DNA from 3 places in the Pseudoduganella sp. R-32 genome. Region 1 is predicted to be linked to each of the others. Evidence: predicted binding sites of a transcription regulator. Region 1 holds the regulator's gene; each other region holds the start of a gene.
The links. Region 1 encodes sigma-54, which starts transcription at its own class of promoters, with help from an activator protein. Its sites were predicted from a motif close to TGGCANGNAANCTGCTTT; they were not measured.
Positions count from the first base shown of each region.

Region 2: the regulator sigma-54 is predicted to act here: its motif matches at 5,596-5,613, upstream of ACN9MU_RS17235 (PEP-CTERM sorting domain-containing protein).
Region 3: the regulator sigma-54 is predicted to act here: its motif matches at 5,771-5,788, upstream of pepA (flocculation-associated PEP-CTERM protein PepA).

Region 1 covers NZ_CP183987.1:1,024,924-1,032,167, reverse strand. The annotation lists gene ACN9MU_RS04830 (DUF4272 domain-containing protein) at 1-378, shown strand, start outside; gene ACN9MU_RS04825 (endo alpha-1,4 polygalactosaminidase) at 450-1,298, shown strand; gene ACN9MU_RS04820 (Lrp/AsnC family transcriptional regulator) at 1,299-1,760, opposite strand; gene ACN9MU_RS04815 (enoyl-CoA hydratase/isomerase family protein) at 1,757-2,842, opposite strand; gene hpf (ribosome hibernation-promoting factor, HPF/YfiA family) at 2,918-3,277, opposite strand; gene ACN9MU_RS04805 (RNA polymerase factor sigma-54) at 3,350-4,846, opposite strand; gene lptB (LPS export ABC transporter ATP-binding protein) at 4,856-5,611, opposite strand; gene lptA (lipopolysaccharide transport periplasmic protein LptA) at 5,614-6,174, opposite strand; gene lptC (LPS export ABC transporter periplasmic protein LptC) at 6,188-6,787, opposite strand; gene ACN9MU_RS04785 (KdsC family phosphatase) at 6,797-7,244, opposite strand, start outside.
Region 2 covers NZ_CP183987.1:3,760,605-3,767,848, forward strand. The annotation lists gene ACN9MU_RS17195 (hypothetical protein) at 1-37, opposite strand, end outside; gene ACN9MU_RS17200 (DNA alkylation repair protein) at 181-846, opposite strand; gene ACN9MU_RS17205 (peptidylprolyl isomerase) at 905-1,681, opposite strand; gene ACN9MU_RS17210 (peptidylprolyl isomerase) at 1,746-2,525, opposite strand; gene ACN9MU_RS17215 (BolA family protein) at 2,646-2,918, opposite strand; gene ACN9MU_RS17220 (septation protein A) at 2,915-3,565, opposite strand; gene msrB (peptide-methionine (R)-S-oxide reductase MsrB) at 3,549-3,947, opposite strand; gene ACN9MU_RS17230 (protein adenylyltransferase SelO) at 3,958-5,421, opposite strand; gene ACN9MU_RS17235 (PEP-CTERM sorting domain-containing protein) at 5,648-6,400, shown strand; gene ACN9MU_RS17240 (S8 family serine peptidase) at 6,458-7,244, opposite strand, start outside.
Region 3 covers NZ_CP183987.1:5,717,686-5,724,929, reverse strand. The annotation lists gene ACN9MU_RS26220 (MFS transporter) at 1-94, shown strand, start outside; gene ACN9MU_RS26215 (hypothetical protein) at 72-692, opposite strand; gene ACN9MU_RS26210 (glutathione S-transferase family protein) at 695-1,324, opposite strand; gene ACN9MU_RS26205 (hypothetical protein) at 1,328-1,786, opposite strand; gene ACN9MU_RS26200 (PEP-CTERM sorting domain-containing protein) at 1,889-2,491, opposite strand; gene groL (chaperonin GroEL) at 2,656-4,302, opposite strand; gene groES (co-chaperone GroES) at 4,341-4,631, opposite strand; gene pepA (flocculation-associated PEP-CTERM protein PepA) at 4,879-5,691, opposite strand; gene ACN9MU_RS26180 (ThiF family adenylyltransferase) at 6,016-6,909, opposite strand; gene ACN9MU_RS26175 (N-acyl amino acid synthase FeeM domain-containing protein) at 6,915-7,244, opposite strand, start outside.

The DNA.
Region 1 (7,244 bases):
ACTGTCGGCTGGAGGCTGGAGAATATGTGGGCGCTGGCCTGGATCTTGGGTTTTGCACAGGTGCCGACGCTGGACGCCAGTCAAATATCCGACGAAGTCATCGAGGCGATGTTATTTGATTTCCTGCCCGACTGGGATGGCAATATCGCCGACTTCGCGGCGAGCGCTTCATTACGCGCGGCCGGCGAGGTCATTTTCATGGAATACAAATTCTACTGCGCGCATAACGCTGTCAGGAGCGCGCAAATGGGGAGCATGACCGTGCCCAAAGACTTCGATCCGATAGCGCACGGCGGAGCCGTTCATGAGCGCCGCCATTCGTTCACCTGGGCATTGGCGCCAGGAGATGACTGGGACGACACTGACCTAAGCACATGAGCGCCAGGGAGTAAGCATGCCGTAAGCCGTCCGTGAAACTATTGCCGGCCAATATTTTCAAGGATGAATTGATGCGACAACACACCCGGCGGCTGCTTCCGATCAGTATCTTCTGCCTGGCGCTGGCGACGATGAGCGGATGCGGCGGCGGAAGCAGTTCGGATACGCCGCCGCCTGCAAGCGCACCAGCCGCCTACTGGAAACCTGCGTTGGGCGATACCTGGCAGTGGCAGTTGAAAGGGACGGTCAATACCGCCTATCCGGCAACCGTGTACGACATCGATCTGTTCGATACAGCGCCTGCTACCGTCCAGGCATTGAAGGCGAGCGGCAAGAAAGTGGTCTGCTATTTTTCAGCCGGCAGCTCCGAAAACTGGCGTCCCGACTTTTCCGGCTTTGCGCCAGCCGACATGGGCAAGGACCTGCAAGGTTGGGCAGGGGAGCGATGGCTCGACACGCGCTCGGCAACTGTGCGGAAGATCATGCTTGCGCGGTTGGACCTGGCAGTCTCCAAGGGATGCAATGGCGTTGAAGCAGACAACGTGGACGGCTATGCGAACAACAGCGGCTTCGCCCTTACCGCCGCCACGCAGCTCGATTACAACCGATTCCTGGCAAGCGAAGCGCACCACCGGGGAATGTCCATTGCATTGAAAAACGATACGGATCAGTTGAAGGACCTGGTAGGCGATTTCGATTTCGCCGTCAACGAACAATGCCATGAGTTCGCCGAATGCGAGGGCTACCAGGCTTTCATCGCCAGCGGCAAGCCGGTATTCAATGCGGAGTATGCTGCGCCATACAGCAGCGATCCCGCAGCGCGCGCCAAGCTGTGCGCCGATGCCAACGCCCGCAAGTTCCATACGCTGGTGCTGCCGCTCGCGCTGGACGACAGCTTGCGCTACAGCTGCGAGCCGTGACTACAGCGTCAGCTTGGTCTCGAACTTGGAGCAGTTCATCGCGAACAGGCTCTTGACGTTGATGACGTTGTGGTGCGAGGTGAAAACGCGCCGTGTGAAGGCGCTGTACTCTTCCATCGACTCCACCGTGACGATCAGGTGGAAGTCGAACTCGCCGGCCACTTCGTAGCAGGACATCACCTCGGGCTCGGAACGCATGCGGTGCTCGAACTGCTTGAGGATGTCGGTATTCTGCTTCTCCAGTTCGACCGACACGAATACCGTCAGGGGCCGCCCGGCAAGCGCGCGGTCAACCAGCGCGACAGCCTTGACCAGCACGCCGTCGTTGCGCAGCCTTTCGATGCGGCGCTGGCAGGTCGCGACCGACGAATGCAAGCGCTCCGCGATCTCGCGCAACGGCGTGCTGGCATCTTCTTGCAGGATATTCAGGATGCCCCGGTCGATCCGGTCCAGATCCCTCATGCGAGGTGGCGCAAGGGGTGCGCCCAGGCCGGCCAGCATGGTTCGAAGAAGCGCTCCACCATGGCGGGCGTCACTTCGGCCAGCGTTGCGGGATTCCACTGCGGCTGGTTGTCCTTGTCGATCACCAGGGCGCGTACGCCCTCGAAAATCTCGCCGTGTTCGAAGTTGCGGCGCACCAGGTTGCGCTCCATGCGCAAGCAGTCGGACACGCCCAGCGACGCGCCGCGCTTCAGCAGCTCGTGGGTCACGCTCATCATCAGCGGCGAGCGCAATTCCATTGCCTTCAGCGATTTCTGCGCGAAAGGCGTGCTGTCGCCTCGCAGCGAATCCATGATGGCGGGTACCGAGCCCGCCGAGAAATGCTGATCGATCAGGGCACGCTGCGCTTCCAGTTCGCTGTCGCCGGCGAAGGCGTTGTGCGGGCCGGCAAAGACCGCGACAGCATCGCGCAACGATTTGCCGGGCGTCGACTCGAACAGCTTGGCCAGTCCGGCCAGTTCAGTTTCCGGCACGAAGTAGTCAGCCAGGTCGAGGTAGAGCGCATCCGCGGCGCCGACCGTCAGCCCGGTGAGGCCGAGCCACATGCCAAGCTGGCCCGGCGCATGCGACAGGAAGTGACTGCCGCCCACGTCGGGAAACAGGCCGATGTTCACCTCGGGCATCGCCATCCTGGTACGGCCCGTGACGATGCGCACGCCGCACTCCGGCCCGCCCTGCGCGATGCCCATGCCGCCGCCCATCACCACGCCATCCATCAGCGCCACATAAGGCTTGGGGTAGAAATGGATTAAATGGTTCAGCGCATATTCTTCGGTGAAGAAGTCCTCCAGCAGCGCGCTGCCGCCTTGCGTATTGCCGCGGCCGACGTCGTGGAAGAAGCGGATATCGCCGCCTGCGCACAGCGCGCGTTCGCTGCTGCTGCGCACCACGACCGCCGCCACCGACGCATCGTCGCGCCATGCCAGCAGCGCCTGCGTCATCGCGCGCACCATGTCGAGGGACAGTGAATTGAGGGTCTTGGGGCGGTCCAGCGTGATGAAGCCGGTACCGTTGGAGAGTTGGGTGTGTACGTGTTCGCTCATGCAAATATTCTAACGCACACTGGTCGCAAAAAAGGGCGCCAATTGCGCCCTTTGGTGTGCTGCACGGCCAGTCCTTTACATGGCGGTGGGTGGTGCCTCATACGTATCCGGGAAATGCTTGATGGCCGCATGACTGTGGTTCTGCACACGGTCCTTGTATTTCATGACCTGGCGATCCAGTTTATCAATCAGGGTATCGATGGCGGCGTAAAGGTCTTGCGACAGGCTTTCGACGTAAACAGTTTTGCCAGACATGCGCAGGTTGATTTCGGCTTTCTGGCGTTTCTCTTTCTCGGTGAGGTTATCTACAGTCAGGATGACAGCAATATCGATTACTTGATCGAAATGGCGCTTGACTCGTTCCAGCTTGTTCTGCACGTACTCGCGAATGGCTGGGGTCACTTCGACATGATGTCCACTGATGGTGAGATTCATACACACTCCTAAAGATGATGTCGCTCTCGAGTTCGTGCACGCCGAAACGCACAGAGGAACCCATGCACTGCACTACAACGATTTGCGGAGGCTAACTGGAGGGATCTTCAACGCTTCTCGATATTTGGCAACAGTCCGTCGCGCAATCACCATGCCTTGTTCACCCAGCATGTCCGCAATCTTACTGTCGGATAAAGGATTTTTCGGGTCTTCTGCTCCTGTCAATTGCACGATCAGTGCCCGTATCGCAGTCGAGGAAGCCTCCCCCCCGGCTTCGGTCGCGACGTGGCTACCAAAGAAATATTTCAACTCAAACATGCCATGCGGGGTGAGCATATATTTTTGAGTTGTTACGCGAGAAATAGTGCTCTCGTGTAGTCCCAGTGTATCAGCAATTTCACGCAACACAAGGGGTCTCATGGCCACTGCGCCATGACTGAAAAAGTTCTTTTGTCTTTCTACTATCGCTTCCGCGACGCGCAGGATCGTGTCGAAGCGCTGGCGCATATTCTTGATCAACCACTTGGCCTCCTGCAGCTGGCCATTCATCTGCGACTCGCTCTTGCCTTGCTTGAGCAGGTTGGCATACAGCGCGTTCACGCGCAGGCGCGGCACCACGTCGTTGTTCAGGGTGACGATCCAGCCGCCGCGGCCCTTTTTCACGATCACGTCCGGCACCACGTAGTCTGACTCGCCTGACGCAAATTCGGCGCCCGGATGCGGGTTGCACTGGCGGATCACGCACTGTGCTTCGCGCAAGTCTTCATCGTCGCAGTCGAGCGCTTTCTTCAGCTTGGTGAACTCGCGCTGGGCGAACCAGGTCAGGTGCTTCTCGACGATGGTCAGCGCCATGCGGCGCGTCACCAGCGGCACGCCGGGCATGCGCCTGATCTGCAGCGCCAGGCATTCGGAGGCATTGCGTGCGGCGACGCCGGGCGGATCGAAGCTTTGCAGCAGCACCAGGCTGCAGCGCAGGTCGTCCAGTTCGATTTCCAGCTCGGGCGGCAGGCGCTCGTGGATTTCTTCCAGCGGCTCTTCCAGGTAGCCGTTCTCGTCCAGCGCATCGATGATCAGTTCCATCAGCGCGCGGTCGCGCGGCTCCTGCACGGTGACGCGCATCTGCTCGAGCAGGTGTTCGCGCAGCGTGCAGCCGGAAGCTTCCAGTTGCGGGCGGCTGTCTTCGTCGTCGGCGGATTTGCTGCCGGCGCTGGCGCTCCAGTCGGCGTCGTCGCTGCCGTTGCCGGCTTCATGGTCGCCGCCTTCATAGGTATCGCTTTCGCCGGCAGCGGCCGGGGCTTCGCCGCCCTCGCCTTGCGGGCCTTCAGCCGAAGGCGTGGCGGGAGCTTCGGTGCCATTGCCGTTGCCCTGGCTGATGGCGCCATCGGCCAGCAGCCGTACCGAGTGGTCGAGCGGGTCGTCAAGGCGCTCCAGCATGGGATTGTCGCCAAGCAGCTGTTCCAACTCCTGGTGCAGCTCCAGCGTGGACAGCTGCAGCAGGCGGATGGATTGTTGCAGCTGCGGCGTCAGCGCCAGGTGTTGCGAGGTTCGCAGTTGCAGTGTTTGTTTCATGGCCTTCGTTTACATGCGGAAGTGTTCGCCGAGGTAGACGCGGCGAACGGATTCGTTGGCAATGATGTCGTCCGGGCGGCCCGAGGCCAGCACGGCGCCCTGGTTGATGATGTAGGCGCGGTCGCAAATGCCGAGGGTCTCACGCACATTATGGTCGGTGATCAGCACACCGATATTGCGCTCCTTCAGGAAACGCACAATACGTTGGATTTCGATCACGGCGATCGGATCCACGCCGGCAAACGGTTCGTCGAGCAACACGAAGCGCGGGTTGGTGGCCAGGGCGCGCGCAATTTCCACGCGGCGGCGCTCGCCACCCGACAGCGACAGGGCCGGGTTCTCGCGCAGCTTCTCGATTTGCAAGTCGGCCAGCAGCGATTCCAGGCGCTGCTTGATTTCCGCCTTGGGCAGAGGCTTGCCGTCCACCTTCTGCAGTTCCAGTACGGCACGAATGTTTTCTTCCACCGTCAGCTTGCGGAACACCGAAGCTTCCTGCGGCAGGTAGGACAGGCCCAGCGTGGCGCGCTTGTGGATCGGCAGGCTCGACACGTCGGTGCCGCCGATATCGATGGTGCCTGCATCGGAAGCCACCAGGCCGACGATCATGTAGAAAGAGGTAGTCTTGCCGGCACCGTTGGGACCGAGCAGGCCGACCACTTCACCGCAATCGACTTGCAGCGAAACGTCGTGCACCACCTGTCGCTTGCCATAGGTTTTCTGGAGGCCGCGCACGACCAGCGTGCTGGCGCAGTTATTTGCTTGCATGCTTACTTCTTCTCCGTCGGCGTCGCTGGGGGTTCGGTACGGGTCGGCTGGATCACCATGGTGCCGCGACCGCCGCCGGGCTTGCTCTCCCCGCTGGCCGAATTGCGCACGCTGAAAAATTCCTTGCGGCTGTCGTAAGAAATGAACTCACCCTGCACTTCGTCGTTCTGCTTGCCGCCTTCCAGGCGGCGGATGGTGGCCTTGTTGAACATCTTCACCAGTTCAACCTGTTCCTCGTATTCGATGCGGTCGGCATCGCCTTCCACCCACTGGTCGCCGGCGCCGTCGCGCTTCTGGCGGAAGGTGGCTTTCTTGCCGTCGCCAAACAGCGTCACTTGCTGGAAGCCCTCCGGCGTCTGCTTGACGTAGGCGCGCTCGGCCGTCATGGTCAGGGTGCCGCGGGTCAGCTTGACGCCGCCCAGCAGGATGGTAACCTGCTTGACGTCGTCGATGTCCATCGAGCCGTAGCTGATGTTGGTCGGCTTGTAGGAGTCGGCTTTCTCGGCCAGCGCCGGAGCGGCGACTCCCAGCAGCAAGGCTGCCGACAAGAGTAGTCGTTTCATGTTCATTCCTCAGTTATTGGTCCGCGGCCTTGGGCGGAATCTGCAGCGTGCCGTTGCCGGCCAGGTGCATTTCGCGCGTCGCATTATTGGCGCGCATGCTGTTGGCCGCAGCAGTCGTATCCCCCAGCCGCAGTTTCACCGGATGATCGGTTTCCATGCGGTCTTCGTCCGGGAAGATCACCAGCTTGTCCGATTCCAGGTGCAGCAGTTGCGATTGCGGCGATGCCGCGCGGTCGATCGTCACGCTGCCGTTCAGGGTGACGCGGCTGTTGGTGTCGTCCACGCGCGCCGTATTCGCCACGATCTCCATCGGCGGCTTCTCGCCGGCCAGGCTGTGCACGCGCGGATTGTCGATCTCGGACGAATCGTCGACCGGGCGGTGGGTCAGCTTGTCGCCGGCAATGATATAGCTTGGCTTGCCATCCTTGGTCATGCGCACGAAGGAGAAGTTATGGATGATGTAATCCGGCTCGTTCATGCGCTTGTCGGCCTGCATCTGTTCGTCCGCGCGGTTCAGCAGCTCGAGCAGGTAGAAGCTGCCAAGCGCCGCCAGCAGCACGAAGATCATGCCGATCGACAGGCGGAAGCGGTGGGCGGTCCTCTGGTTACGCATCGCTTGCCCTTACACCAGGAACTGGGCCATCACGCGGTCATAGCTGCCGCTGGCGCGCAGCACGAATTCGCAGGCCTCGCGCACCGCGCCGCGGCCGCCCGCAGCTTCGGTAATGTAGTGGGAGCGATCGTGCGCCTCCTTGCGGCCATTCGGCACGCTGACCGCAAAGCCCACACGGCTCAACAGCGGCAGGTCCACCACGTCGTCGCCGATGAAGGCAACCTGCTCTTCCGCCAGTCCCAGGTCGGCCAGCAAGGCCTTGAACGGGGTCAGCTTGTCGTGGCCGCCCTGGTGCACGTAATCGATGCCCAGGTCCTTGGCGCGTGCCAGCACGATCGGCGTGCGCCGGGCGCTGATGATCGCGGTCTTGATGCCCGCTTCCTGCAGCAGCTTGATGCCCAGGCCGTCGTGCACATTGAAAGTCTTGACCATTTCACCGTCGGCGCCATACGTCAGG
Region 2 (7,244 bases), 2.7 Mb from region 1:
CGCACAGGATTAACTGCCGTAATGCGAGTTTATTCATCGTCAGCCTCCATTTAGTTGTCACGAGTTTAACGCGACATTTTCAGGAGCGGCAATTGTGCGAATTATTTCTGTTGTTTTGATGCCGAATGGCGGCTAGCAGGATAAACGCTAACTTCTGGCACGTATGCGCCAGCTCCTGGCTTAAGCAAAGGGCGCGAGGTGCTTGCCGGCCTCGCGAACGCTCAGCTTCGACAAAGACGCCTTATTTTCATTAATAAAATGAGCGACATTATGTGGAGCGTGCCGCGCATAATCCCGCAAGGCCCAGCCAATTGCTTTTTGAATGAAAAATTCATTTTCATGGCCGAGCGCAAGTGAATAGCGGAACAGGCGCATTTCATCGGTTTTGCCCCGCCACCCTAATTGGTGGAGCAGGGCAATTCGCCGCATCCAGAAGCTGTCATGTTTTATCGCTTGGTCCATGCCATCGTGCCCGAAACGCAGGACATCACCGATAATCGCAGCCATGCCGTCCACCGAATCCCACCAGGATTTGCGCATGACAAAAGCCAGCAATTCCGGTAAATCGCCGGCGCTGAACTGTTTCCAGTGTGCGGCCATCAAATCCAGTGCCGCGTACTGGTATTCACGTTCCGGCAGGCGCCATAGCTCATCTGCAATGCCGAGGAGTTCAGCCGGCGGCGCGCCCTTGAACGCGCGGATGGCTGGCTTGAGTGCTTCGCGTCGCGCCGGCGTGGGAATGCCGAGGAAAGGGAACTGCTCGCGCATATAGGCGCGCATGGCTGGCACCCGCGAGGCGTCGGCCAGCGGTGCGAGGGCGGAAATGATGTCTTTGCTTGTTGGCATAATAAAAAAGCGCCCCGTGGGGCGCTTCGTGAAGATCGCCTGTAAAGGCGCATCTGGATTATTGCACTTTGGCCTTGGCCACCAGCTGGTCGCGGTACGCTGCGACTTTACGCTGGGTCAGGGATTCGGCGATCTGCGGCTTGATTTCTTCCAGCGACGGCACCTTGGCGGCGCGCGAGCCTTCCAGCTTGATCACGTGGTAGCCGAACTGGGACTGCACTGGCTTGTCGGTGATCTGGCCGTCTTTCAGGGCGACCATGGCGTCGGCAAATGGCTTCACGTAGTTGCCTGGCGCTGCCCAATCCAGGTCGCCGCCATTGGCAGCCGAGCCTGGGTCTTGCGAGGCCTTGGCCAGTTCTTCAAACTTGGCGCCGCCTTTCAGCTTGGCGATGATGTCGGTCGCTTCCTTCTCGGTCTTCACCAGGATGTGGCGAGCGTGGTATTCCTTGTCGCCCTTGGAAGCCTTGAACTGGTCGTAAGCGGATTTGATTTCTGCGTCGCTCACTGGATTCTTCTTGACATAGTCAACCAGCAGGGCGCGGATGATGATGTCCTGGCGAGCTTGTTCCAGGGCTTCTTTCACTTCCTTGTTGGCAGCAACGCCTTGCTTGGTGGCTTCCTGCACCAGCACTTCACGGCCGATCAGGGATTTCTTGATCATGTCGCGCAGTTGTGGCGAGTCAGGCTGGCCTTGGGCAGCAGCTTGCTTGACAGCGGCTTCCATCTGGGCCGATGGGATAGCTTTACCGTTCACGGTAGCGACGTTCTGGGCAAATGCAGGGGGCGCTGCAACTGCGATCAGGGCCAACAGCAGGGTGGCTGGTTTGAATTTCATTGAGTATTTCCTTAGTTAAAATAAATCCGGCGCCGCTTGGGCGCCGGATCAGGTCCGTGACGGATTATTGTACTTTGGCTTTCTTCACCAGGGATTCCTGATAGGCCTGCAGTTTCGCGCGCATCAGGGAATCGGCGATACGTGGCTTCACTTCTTCCAGGGTAGGCAGCTTGACTGGACGGGTGTCTTCCACCTTGATCACGTGGAAACCGCTTGGGGTTTGCACTGGCTTCTCGGTAACCTGGCCTTTTTGCAGGGAAGTGAACGCGTCAGCGAAGACTTTAGGGAAGTTGGCTGGAGTGCCCCAGTCCAGGTCGCCGCCGTTGGCAGCGGAACCGGTGTCCTTGGAGTTCTTGGCCAGGTCTTCAAACTTGGCGCCGCCTTTCAGCTTGGCGATGATGTCGCTTGCTTCTTTTTCGGTTTCCACCAGGATGTGGCGCACGTGGTATTCCTTGTCGCCTTCGGCGGCAACGGCGCGGTCGTATTCAGCCTTGATTTCGGCGTCGCCAACCGGGTTCTTTTTCACGTAATCAGCAGCCAGGGCGTTCAGCATGATGTCCTGGCGAGCCTGTTCCAGAGCAGTGGTAACGTCCTTGCTCTTGGCCAGGCCTTGCTTTTCCGCTTCCTGGATCATTACTTCGCGGCCGATCAGGGACTTCTTGATCATTTCGCGCAGTTGAGGGGTGTCTTGCTGCTGGCCTTGGGCAACGACTTGCTTGACCAGGGCGTCAACTTTGGCGGTCGGGATGGCTTTGCCATTGACGACAGCGGCGTTCTGGGCGAAAGCTGGTGCAGCGGCAACGGCGATAAGTGCGAGCAGCAAGCGGGCTGGCTTGAAAGTCATTTAGTTTAATTCCTAGGGAAAGTTTACTGAATTGCGGGGATTTTGGGCTGGTTCGCCGAGATGTCTCTACTATTCAACGATCGAGGTTCTTTTTGATGTTTCCCAAAAACTCCGCGCATATCATACTTCGGACGGTGCCAATGCGGTAATGGCCAATGCATGAATTTCTTTATGCATCATATCGTGCACGGAATCATACACCAGACGATGGCGCATGACGAGTTTCACACCTTCGAATTTAGTAGAGACAATTTTCAGCCTGTAATGTCCGCCGCCGGAGGCTGCGCCGGCATGGCCGGCATGCAGCGCGGATTCATCTTCCAGCACGATTTCCGATGGCGCCAGCGAGGCTTCCAGGCGCTCGCGAATCCTGGCAAGGCGCGGGTCGCTCATGCTTCATCCTTAATATGTTTAGAGAGGTAGAAAGCCTGTGCGATAAAGAACACCAGCATCAAACCGGTAACTCCGAAAGCCTTGAAATTGACCCAGGCGTCGTTATCGGACTTGAACAGGATGAAGGCGACAAAGAGGTTCACAAAACCCAGCACCAGCCAGAAGGTAATCCACATGAAATGCAGGCGCACCCAGACATGTTCCGGCAGTTGGACCTGCTTTTCCATCGCCAGGCGGATCATGTTTTTATCGAAGAAGCGGTACGCCACCAGCATGGCCGTCGCAAGCGACCAGTAAATAATGGTTGGCTTCCACTTGATAAAGTCATCGTCGTGGAAATAGATGGTCATGCCGCCGAATACGATAAACACTACCAGGGAAACCCATAGAGCCCCGTCGACTTTCTTGCGCCGGGCCAGCAGATATAACACCTGGGCAGCGGTGCCGATAATGCCGACAATAGTCGCGACCACGATCGGCGCCTGCGATGCCGGAATCGCTCCGCCGGAAACCAGGCCGCCAAGATGGGCATTCAGCATGGCATGCGCGGCTTCCTGGTGACTGCCGGCAAATTTGTAGCTGACAAAAAACAGGATCAGCGGAAACAGGTCAAAAATAATCTTCATCTTTTCAAGGCTTCGGTTCAAAGCGCAGCGAGGCCGAATTAATGCAATAGCGCAATCCGGTCGGCGGCGGGCCATCAGGGAAGACGTGGCCCAGGTGGGCATCACATACTGCACAGATGATTTCGGTGCGCAGCATACCATGCGAGCGATCCGTTTTCTCTATGATATTCGCAGGATCGAGCGCCTTGAAGTAACTCGGCCAGCCGCAGCCGGAATCGAATTTGGCATCCGACTCGAAAAGCGGGGTGTTGCAGCATACGCAGGTGTAAATGCCATGCTCGTGGTGGTCCCAGAACTTGCCCGTAAATGCGCGCTCGGTGGCGGCATGGCGGGTAACCTGGTATTCCATCGGGTCGAGCTGGGCGCGCCATTCGGCATCGGTCTTGACAACTTTGTCGCTCATTGTTGATCTCTCACGAAGAGCAGCTTACCGAGAGCTGGCTGGACCAGTCTGGCGGAAAGCCTGCATATTGTTCATTCTCTGCTTGTTCGTCGAAGGGGCGTTCGAGCAGGGTCAAGAGGCGCTCGACTTCGGAAAAGTCCTTATTTTGCGCCTTTTCGATGGCGAGCTGTGCCATATAGTTTCGCAGCACATACTTGGGATTGACCTGATCCATCGCAAGTTTGCGCGCAGCATCGTCGCTGTTTTCGGCGCGCAGGCGCGCACGATAAGCTTCGGCCCATTGATCGAAAGCGGGGCGATCGATGAACAAGTCGCGCAAGGGTTCGTCGCCTTCCGAGCTGCCGGCGCGCAAGGCGCTCAGGCGGCGGAAGAAAATCGTGAAGTCAGTGTGGTTGGCTTGCAGGATGGCAAACAGGCCGTCAAGCAGTTCGCGGTCGCCTTCTTGCGTGGTAGCCAAACCGAGCTTGGCATGCAGCAGCTGATCGATGTGACGCGCGAACTCCGGCTGGTAGACGTCGAGCGCTTCCTGGGTCAGTTCGACTTCGCCAATCAGCGGCAACAAGGCTTGCGCGAGGGCGTAGCAGTTCCAGTGACCGATCTGCGGCTGGTTGGAATACGAGTAACGGCCACGCTCGTCGCTATGGTTGCAGATCTGGTTGGCGTCGAATCCGTCCATGAAACCGAAGGGGCCGTAATCGAGAGTCAGCCCCAGGATCGACATATTGTCGGAATTCATTACACCATGCATGAAGCCTACTGCTTGCCAGTGCGCAATCATGCGCGCGGTGCGGCGGGTCACTTCTTCCAGCAAGGCAGCGTACGGGTTTTCCTCGTCGCGCAGGGAAGGGTAGAAGCGGTCGATGACGTAATCGGCTAATTGCTTGAGTTCATCCGGCTTGCGATTGTAGTACCAGTGTTCAAAAGAACCAAACCGGATGAAGGTTGGGGCCATGCGGACGACGACGGCCGCGGTTTCGATCGATTCGCGCACGATTCCCTGGTCAGAACCGACTACCGACAAGGCGCGGGTGGTCGGGATGCCGAGGCCATGCATCGCTTCCGAGCACAGGAACTCACGGATGGACGAGCGCAGCACGGCGCGTCCATCGCCCATCCTCGAGTATGGCGTCATGCCGGCGCCTTTCAGCTGCAACTCGATCGGGCCCTCGGGAGTGGCTAGATCGCCGAGCAGGATGGCACGCCCGTCGCCGAGCTGGCCGGCCCAGACGCCAAACTGGTGGCCGGAATAGACAGCCGCAAGCGGCTTCGAACGCTCCGCGAGGCGGTTGCCGGTCAGGATATCAACCGCTTCTTGCGTCGCCAGCGTTGCTGGTTCAAGACCAATGAGGCGTGCAGCCGCAGGACTCAGCCCAACAAGGTAAGGCGCCGGCAATGGAGTCGGCATCAGGTGAGTGTAGAACGCTGGCGGCAAACCTGCGAAGGAATTTTCAAACTGGAAGTTAGTAGCGCTCATGTCCAGCGCATTTTAACGCAGGCACCCGATGCCGTCTTGCGCCCTAAGGGAAACCTAAGTTTCCGTACGAAATCAGTGGTGACTTTCATGTCAATGTCGAGAATTCTTACAATTTTTGGGGTCAAGATTTAACTGCTGAGGTTAACCGATTGATTTCGTTGGTGAGTAACTTTTAGGCACGCTATATGCGTATAGGAGTTCGTACCATAATAAAAGGGGGTGTAACATGAAAAGTATCAAAACTGCGCTGGGTGTCTTGGGAGCAGCACTGCTGATGGGGGTTGCTCCTTTGTCTCATGCGGGCGAATGGACGCTCAATTTTAATAACGCCAACGTCTACACCGGAGACGCGCCACCCCTGCAGTCTGGGGCGACTGCAACCGACTCGTGGGCGCAACTGAAGTTTACCGACTATGGCACGAATTATGTGGACATCAGCCTGAGCGTCGCAACCGGCGTGCTGGAGTCTGGCATCTATGTGAACGACTGGTGGTTCAACGGTGATGCACTGGCCCAGACCGGAACGTTCTCCTTGTTAAGCGGGGTGAACGCCAACACCAGCATCTGCTCGGATTGCCAGAACGGAACCGGGTCCGGCAGCTACGATGGTGTGTTCCATTTTGTGAATGCGAACCCGGGTGAGCTGGCGCAGGGGAACGAATCGGTCTGGCGTCTCTCTGTCGACCTAAGCGAGACGCTAAGCGTCAATGATTTCATGTTCCTGTCGTGCATGCCAGGCCGTACCTGCGGAACGGACGGCTTGTTTGCAGCAGTGCATGTCCAGGGCTATGCATCTTCCGCTAAATCCGGTGCCTGCGTGGACGGAGAAGAAAACTGCAATCCGCCTGAATGCCCTCCAGGCGACACACGTCCGGAATGCGGAGGCGGTGAACAGGAAATTCCAGAGCCTGCTACGTTGGCTATATTCGGTGTCGGCCTGCTGGGTTTGGCGCTCAGCCGCCGACGCAGTATCCGCTGATCGCGACCTGATGAAAAAAACGGCAGCCAAGGCTGCCGTTTTTCATTGGAGAGCCGCTTACTTGCGTACGCTCACGCTGCTGGCAGCAGTGTTACCGGCGCGATCACGTGCGACTGCTTTCAGGGTATGGCTGCCGTTGCTGGGTTTCCAGCTGTAGGCCATGCTCGATCCGCTGCCCGAAGCAACCAGCGCGCCGTCCACGTAAAGCGACATCGAAATCCCAGCCGCGCCGCTATTGTCCGATGCATTCACGGTAACGTTGACGTTGCCGTGAACGGTGCCGCCATTGCTTGGGTTGGTGATAGCCACAACGGGCGCAACCGTGTCGGTCGTCGGAGAAATGGTGGTGGTACTGTTCGAGACGTTCACGCTGACTGGCGTGGAAGAGGTCACATTGCCGGCAGCATCACGCGCGACGGCCGTCAGGGTTGCCATACCGTTGGCAACGCCTTTGGAATCCCACGCAAAGCTAAATGGGCTGCTCGCATCGCTCGCTACCACCGTGCTATTGACTTTCAAGTCCACGCGCGCCACGCCGACGTTATCAGCAGCGTTGACGTTGACCGAGACGATGCCCGACACCGTGCTGCTGCCCAGCGGGGCAGCGATCGAGACCGTTGGCGCAGTGGTGTCGGCCGTGGTTGTGGTACCCGCAGCTTTTGCTACGGCAGCCGAAGCATTCACACGGCCATAGCCGAAGTAGATGTCGCGGCCGGCAGTGCCCAGGTCGACAGCGGTGGTGAACAGGATGCTCTTCACCTGGTCTGCGCTCAGGGAAGGATTGGCCGACATCACCAGGGCTGCCACCGCTGCGGCGACCGGGCTGGCGAAGGAGGTGCCATTG
Region 3 (7,244 bases), 2.2 Mb from region 1:
CGTCATTGCCTCGGTGCTTATCGTGTTCTCGGTGTGGTGGATCGGGCGCGTGCAGAGCGCGCACGTCCCGCTTACTGCGCGTTCCCCTGCTTGACCACCAGGTCCAGCAGCCGCTGGCCTTGCTCGAGCACGGGCTTGGCCAGTTCATCGCGCACGACGTCGCTGAAGAAGCCGTCGGTGACGCGATTGCCGTCCTGCGACAGGAAGGTGAAGCGCAACTGGCCCGGGCCCGGCGCATACACCGGTCTTTGCGGCGAAGCCTTGATGAAGGCCGGGATGGCGCTTGCCACCAGCGTTTTCGCCTGCGCCGCCACGTCGGCCGGCGCGCCTTCGAAAACAGCGGTGCGCCCGGTCTGGTTGATGTAGCGCACGCGCCCGTCGGCGTAGGCCGCCAGGGTGTCCATGCTGCCGTCCAGCGGCACTTCGATCACCACGCCCAGCACTTCCGGCGCGGCCGGGGCATGGCCGTTGGCGCGCAGCCAGTGCGCAGCCAGCAGCCGCACGCGCGATTCTTCGCTTGCGTCCTGTGCGATGGCTTGCACCACGCGCGCGTCGGGAGCTTCGCCAAAGAGCTGGCCGGCATCGTCGGCGAACAGCATCTTGTGCACGGTGTTTAACTCTTCCGTGCCGTACGGCGCGTCAGCGCGGACTTTTGACTTGGCGCTGAACGCCGCAAACAACTTCTTGAACATCTTTACCATCCAGTTAATGCTTCAACTTCCGTAATGTGGCGCCAGCTTGGGCGCGCGCGCATCATGTCGGCATATTGTTGCAATGCCGGCCAGGCAGTTGCAGGACGCGGCATGTTGCGCGACCAGCGCATGTACATGGTCAGCATCAGGTCCGCGCCGGAAAACGTTTCGCCCAGCAGGTAGGGGCCATTATCGGCCAGGCGGGCATCGAGCGTGGCCCACGTCGCTTCAATCCGCTGCCGGATTGCGCTGCGCAGCGCGCTGTCGTCATTCGTGCTTCCAAGGTCGGACGGGTAGAACCACAGGCGGAAATTGTTGCCCAGGCTGTTCGCCAGCGTCACCATCAACTCGTACCATTCGGCCCGTGCCAGCGAGCCGGCAGGCGGCGCCAGGTTCGATTGCGGGTGGCGTTCGGCCAGCATCAGCATCAGGGCCGCCGATTCGGCGAAGGGCTTGCCGTCGATGAGGAGGGTAGGCACCTTGCCTTGCGGGTTGATGCGCAGGTATTCAGGACTGCGCTGCTGGCCCGCTTCAAGGTCGATTGCCACCAGTTCGTAAGGCACGCCGATCTCTTTCAGCGCCGCGTGGATCGCCAGGCTGGCTGCACCTTTGCCGTAATAGAGGGTGTACATGGTCTAGTCCTTCAAGCCTTTGCCCCATTGATCGAGCGACATCAGCTCGCCGCTGATATCGTCTTCAACCAGGATATCGCCGTTCACGTGCGAGACCAGAAAGCTGGCCACAGCTTGCGCCATGTCGTCGCCGTTCTCCACGAAAATGAGCTGGTAATAAGGGCTGCCGTTCACGTCGCGCGGCGCCGGATCGGTTTCAAGCAGCGCACCATGGCGCTCGCCGCCGCTGCGCTTTTCGATGGCGTCCGCCAGCCGTTTCAGCTCCGGCAGCGCCATCAGTTTTTCAACCGCCTGGTCGCGGCTCAGGTTTGCTTTCGCTGCTGGCATGGCCACAGGCGCCGCAGCGGCCATCGGCGCAGCAGTTGCATGGATGTTGTGATTGCTTGCATACCAGGCACCGATACCTGCAAGGAGCAGGCCGGCAACGGCGCCGGCGATGGCGGATTTACGGGAGGAAGACATTGCTTGGCACGACCATGCGGTGAAAGTGCGCCAATACTAACAGAATTAAAAAGCCTGCGAGGCGTGAACCAGGCAGGCTTTCGGGATACGCAGAGTGGACGCTTACTGCTTGCGGCGGCGCAGGGCAAGGCCCATCATGCCCAGGCCGAGCAGCATCGAGGCGATGGTTGCAGGCTCCGGTACGGCTTTCAGCGAGACGTTATCGAGCGAACCGCCGATGCTGTCGCTGATGCCGGAAGCCTGGAAGCTCAGGTTCGACAGGCTGCCGACGGCAAACATCGACAACTCAATCTTGAACCAATTGGTCTTCGAGGTGAAGTTGTCCTGCTCGACGTGCTTCAGCAGATTGCCGTTCCACAGCACGTCGATGCCGTTGGTGGCGGCCGATGTGTGTTCGCGCGGGGCGTAGTAGAAAGACAGGTTGTACCTGCCGCCGGCGACGGTGTCGATGGTCTGGCTGATCCAGCTATTGACCGAGGAATCCAGTTCCAGGAAGTTGCCGCCGTCCTGGGCCGTACCGGCCACGTTATTGCGCACTTCAACGCCTTTTGAGCCGACGCTCCATCCGTCCAGCGCGGACTTGATGGTCCAGGAACCAGCGGCGACGCCGTTCTTTTCAAAGCTGCCATTGGTGATCAATTCCATCGGGCCCGCATAGGCGGTGCCTGCGACGGCAAACAGGAGGGCGGTCAGAAGTTTCTTCATATTGTCGAAATTAAATGAAGGTTGCGTAAAAGTTATTGTGATTGTAGCACGGTTATTTGCCGGCTTCTTTTTGCGCATAGGGGAAATGATGTATCTCAATGAAGAAAAAGCCTGCAAGGCGCAAACCTTGCAGGCTTTTTAGTCAGCTGTGAGGCTGTCGGCGATTACATCATGCCGTCCATGCCACCCATGCCGCCCATACCGCCCATGCCACCCATGCCGCCGGCTGGCTTGTCTTCTACGACTTCGGCAACCATGCAGTCGGTGGTCAGCATCAGGCCAGCGATGGAGGCTGCGTTCTGCAGAGCGGAACGGGTTACCTTGGCTGGGTCCAGCACGCCCATTTCAACCATGTCGCCGTAGGTGCCGTTGGCAGCGTTGTAGCCGTAGTTGCCGGTGCCGGCTTGGACGGCGTTCACAACCACCGAAGCTTCTTCGCCGGCGTTGGTGACGATCATGCGCAGTGGCTCTTCCATGGCGCGCAGCACGATCTTGATGCCGGCGTCCTGGTCGGCGTTGTCGCCTTTCACGTTCAGCGAAGCGCGGGCACGCAGCAGGGCTACGCCGCCGCCTGGCACAATGCCTTCTTCCACAGCTGCGCGGGTTGCGTGCAGTGCGTCTTCAACGCGGGCCTTCTTCTCTTTCATCTCGACTTCGGTGGCTGCGCCAACCTTGATCACGGCAACGCCGCCGGCCAGCTTGGCCACGCGCTCTTGCAGTTTTTCGCGGTCGTAGTCGGAGGTCGCGCCTTCGATCTGGGTGCGGATCTGTGCCACGCGGCCTTCGATGGCCGAAGCTTCGCCTGCGCCGTCGATGACGATGGTGTTTTCCTTGCCCACTTCGATGCGCTTGGCTTGGCCCAGTTCTGCCAGGGTGGCTTTTTCCAGGGTCAGGCCGACTTCTTCAGCCACTACCTGGCCGCCGGTCAGGATGGCGATGTCTTCCAGCATGGCCTTGCGACGGTCGCCGAAGCCAGGAGCTTTCACTGCGCAGGTCTTCAGGATGCCGCGGATGTTGTTGACCACCAGGGTCGCCAGTGCTTCGCCTTCGATGTCTTCAGCGATGATCAGCAGTGGACGGCCGGCTTTTGCTACTTGCTCCAGTACTGGCAGCAGGTCGCGGATGTTGGAGATCTTCTTGTCGCACAGCAGGACGAATGGGTTCTCCAGGACGGCAACTTGCTTTTCCTGGTTGTTGATGAAGTATGGGGACAGGTAGCCGCGGTCGAACTGCATGCCTTCCACGATGTCCAGCTCGTCGTGCAGGGACTTGCCGTCTTCAACGGTGATGACGCCTTCCTTGCCCACTTTTTCCATCGCTTCGGAGATGCGCTCGCCGATCGATGCGTCGGAGTTGGCGGAGATCGCGCCAACCTGGGCGATTTCCTTGGAGGTGGTGCATGGCTTGGAGATGGACTTCAGCTGTTCGACGGTGGCAGCAACTGCCTTGTCGATGCCGCGCTTCAGGTCCATCGGGTTCATGCCGGCGGCAACGTATTTCATGCCTTCGCGGACGATGGCCTGGGCCAGCACGGTTGCGGTGGTGGTACCGTCACCGGCGTTGTCGGAGGTCTTGGAAGCGACTTCCTTGACCATCTGCGCGCCCATGTTCATCAGCTTGTCTTTCAGTTCGATCTCTTTGGCGACCGAAACGCCGTCCTTGGTGACGGTTGGGGCGCCGAAGGAGCGCTCCAGCACCACGTTGCGGCCTTTCGGGCCCAGGGTGACTTTCACTGCGTTGGCGAGGATGTTCACGCCTTCGACCATCTTGGAACGTGCGGAATCGCCGAAAATGACTTCTTTAGCTGCCATGTTTGTTTCTCCTGAATTCTGTATCTAGGGGGCTGTGATTACTTCTGTACCACGGCCATGATGTCTTCTTCGCGCATTACCAGCAGTTCCTGGCCGTCTACCTTGACGGCTTGGCCGGCGTATTTGCCGAACAGAACGCGGTCGCCCACTTTCACTTCCAGAGCACGCACGGTGCCGTTGTCAGCAACTTTGCCGTTGCCAACTGCCAGCACTTCACCCTGGTCCGGCTTTTCAGCGGCTGCATCAGGGATGATCAGGCCGGACGCGGTCTTGGTTTCCTGGTCCAGGCGTTTGACGATGACGCGGTCATGCAAAGGGCGAAGGTTCATACAAAACTCCTTTTACTCGGTTTATTGACAGTTGTTAGCACTCTCGGCTAACGAGTGCCAACAATTATAGGGACGACACTTTCCCTTTTCAAGGGAATTTCTTTGCGCTTGGTCAAGCGTTGAATTGATATCAATCATGCCAGAGATGCAACGGCATGGCGCGCGAGTGGCGGGGAGGGGGTAAAGCGGGGCAGTTATAAAAGAAAAATGGGACCGTCGCCGGTCCCATCATGGTCACGCACGCAGATCAATGCTGTTTGCGGCGATGCACGCCGGCCATGCCGAGCAGGCCGATGCCGAGCAACCCCAGCACGCCCGGTTCAGGGACGGGGGCGACAAAATCGAGGATACCGCCTTCCTGCGTGATGGCAATGTCGAGGGCGTTGGTGCAATCCACGGTATCGCAATCGACGCCTTGCGTGGTGTTGTTGAATGCTGCGAACGAGGCAGTGTAGAACGGATCCGGGTCGAAGAAGTAGGCTTTGCCTTCCGCAGTCAGGAACCAGCTCATGGTGACGTTCTGGAACACGCCGCCGAGGTTGTCGATGCCGCCTACGCCATTGTAGGCAAAGTCGGACCAGGCCAGCTGGGTCTGGGCGCCGGCAAAGTTAATGGACGGATCGGTTCCGACCACGGCCTGGTTATAGGTGTTGTCGTTGCCGACGTCGGCCCACAGCTGCAGCGACAGCGCGGTCGGGGTGCAGGAAACGCCCGGGCCAAGAATGCCGCTGCAAGAGAAGTCCTGGTGGAACGTGGCATACAAGCCATAGTCGAAGTTGACGCGGGTATCCGTAGTCGACACGTTGTTCGAATTCAGCGAAAAGCCGCTGAACACGATGTAGCCGTTGGACACGTAATTGTTGCCCACGCCGGTATAGGCCACGCGCGCGGACGACACGCCGTTGATGGCGTCGGCGGTGAAGATGTTGCCGGCAGGTGCCAGTCCCGTTGGGTCCACCTGGAAGGAGGGTGCAGCGGCAGCGCTGCCAGTTGCCAGAGCGCCAAACGCTAGCAGCATGCTGGCGGCCAGGCCGCGAACGCTAGGTGTGAGAATCTTCATTACATTTCTCCGTTGAGAGGATAAAGCACCAGTTTTGGGATGACTGAGCATTAAATTTGTTCAGGTCATGATCTTTATCAAAGCAATACATATGCCACATTTAAAATGCGGCCGAAAAACAAAAACTTAGTATTAACTTTCAAACCATGTTGTTTGCGCTGCGCGGCCTGCTCTGTAAAATATTCCGACATGTAGCTTCTCAAGATTAAGTAGCAAATTCAATGACTTGGATGATATATTTGGTGAGCATTCGCATGTTTTGATATTTTGTGTGACTTTTTATGCCGCGCTCGGCGTGAGTATTAATTTAAAATTAAACTGCATTTATTTCGACTGCGCGGCAAGCATTGCCGAGAATTTGCGCTTGGCTAACTGAATTGCTAGCCAGTTCAGGGGATGGCTATTGCCGCCCGGTCGCCAGGTGTAGACGAATTTGTCGCGATAGGCGTCGTACTGGAAGCCATGCGGTGCGGCCAGGATCTTGCCGCGCTTGAGCATCATCTTGACGGCCTGGGTGGCGGCCACGCCCGAGCAAAGCTGGCAAGCCATCGAGGTCGAGGCGCCGCGCCGCTCCGCCAGGTTGATACCGCCCGGCACCAGGTAGCTGCGATGCAGGGCGGCCGGCGCTAGGCCGACCAGGAAGCGGATTGCCATGTCCAGCTCCGGCAGGTCGCCCCAGCCGAAGTACTCTTCGAAGGTCGTCCCGCCCGGCACGAAGTTCAGGCCCGCCACGCTCATGCCCAGCGGCGCCGCGCAAGTGGCCGGCACGCCCAGCGCCTCGCACATGGCATAGGTCTGCTTGCGCGCCTCGAAGGCGAAGAAGTCGAGCCCGTCGACATACACGTCCGCCCCCTGCAGGAAATCGCGCAGGTTGCCCTGGTTGACGCCCTGCGGAAAGGTGCGGATCTTGACTTCGGGGTTGATGTCGCGCGCCATGCGCGCCATCACCTCCACCTTGGGCTGGCCCAGCGTCGACATGAAGGCGCCGGCCTGGCGGTTGAAGTTGGGGATGTCGAAGGTGTCGAAGTCGGCCAGGTGGAAGGCGCCCACGCCCATGCGCGCCAAGGCCAGCAAATGCACGCCGCCCACGCCGCCGACGCCGGCGATCGCCACGCATTTGTTGCGCAGTGCCTGCTGCTCCGCTTCGGTGACCCAGCCGATATTGCGCGAGAAGGCTTGCTCGTAATCGAAGCGGCGTTCGGTGTTGGATTCGGCCATGGCGATTATTCCTGTTCCCGCAGGCGGTTGATGATTCCCGCTTCTTCATGCTGCGAGAAGAACAGGGGATAGAAGGAACGTTCCTCGGAATCGGGCTGTCCGCCATGGAGGCGGATCTGCTCCTTCATGTACGACAGTTCGATGTGCATCAGCACCCCGCGCACGTTGACGCGCGGATTGACGACCTCTTCGCCAAGCTGGCGAAAGCCGAGCATGCGCTGGTAGAACTGGCGATGGCGCGGCGTGACTTCGATGAACAGCACGTCGTAGCGGTGGATGTCGTAGGCATACATGACGGCCAGGTGGATCAGCGCTGCCAGGTAGCTCTTCGATTT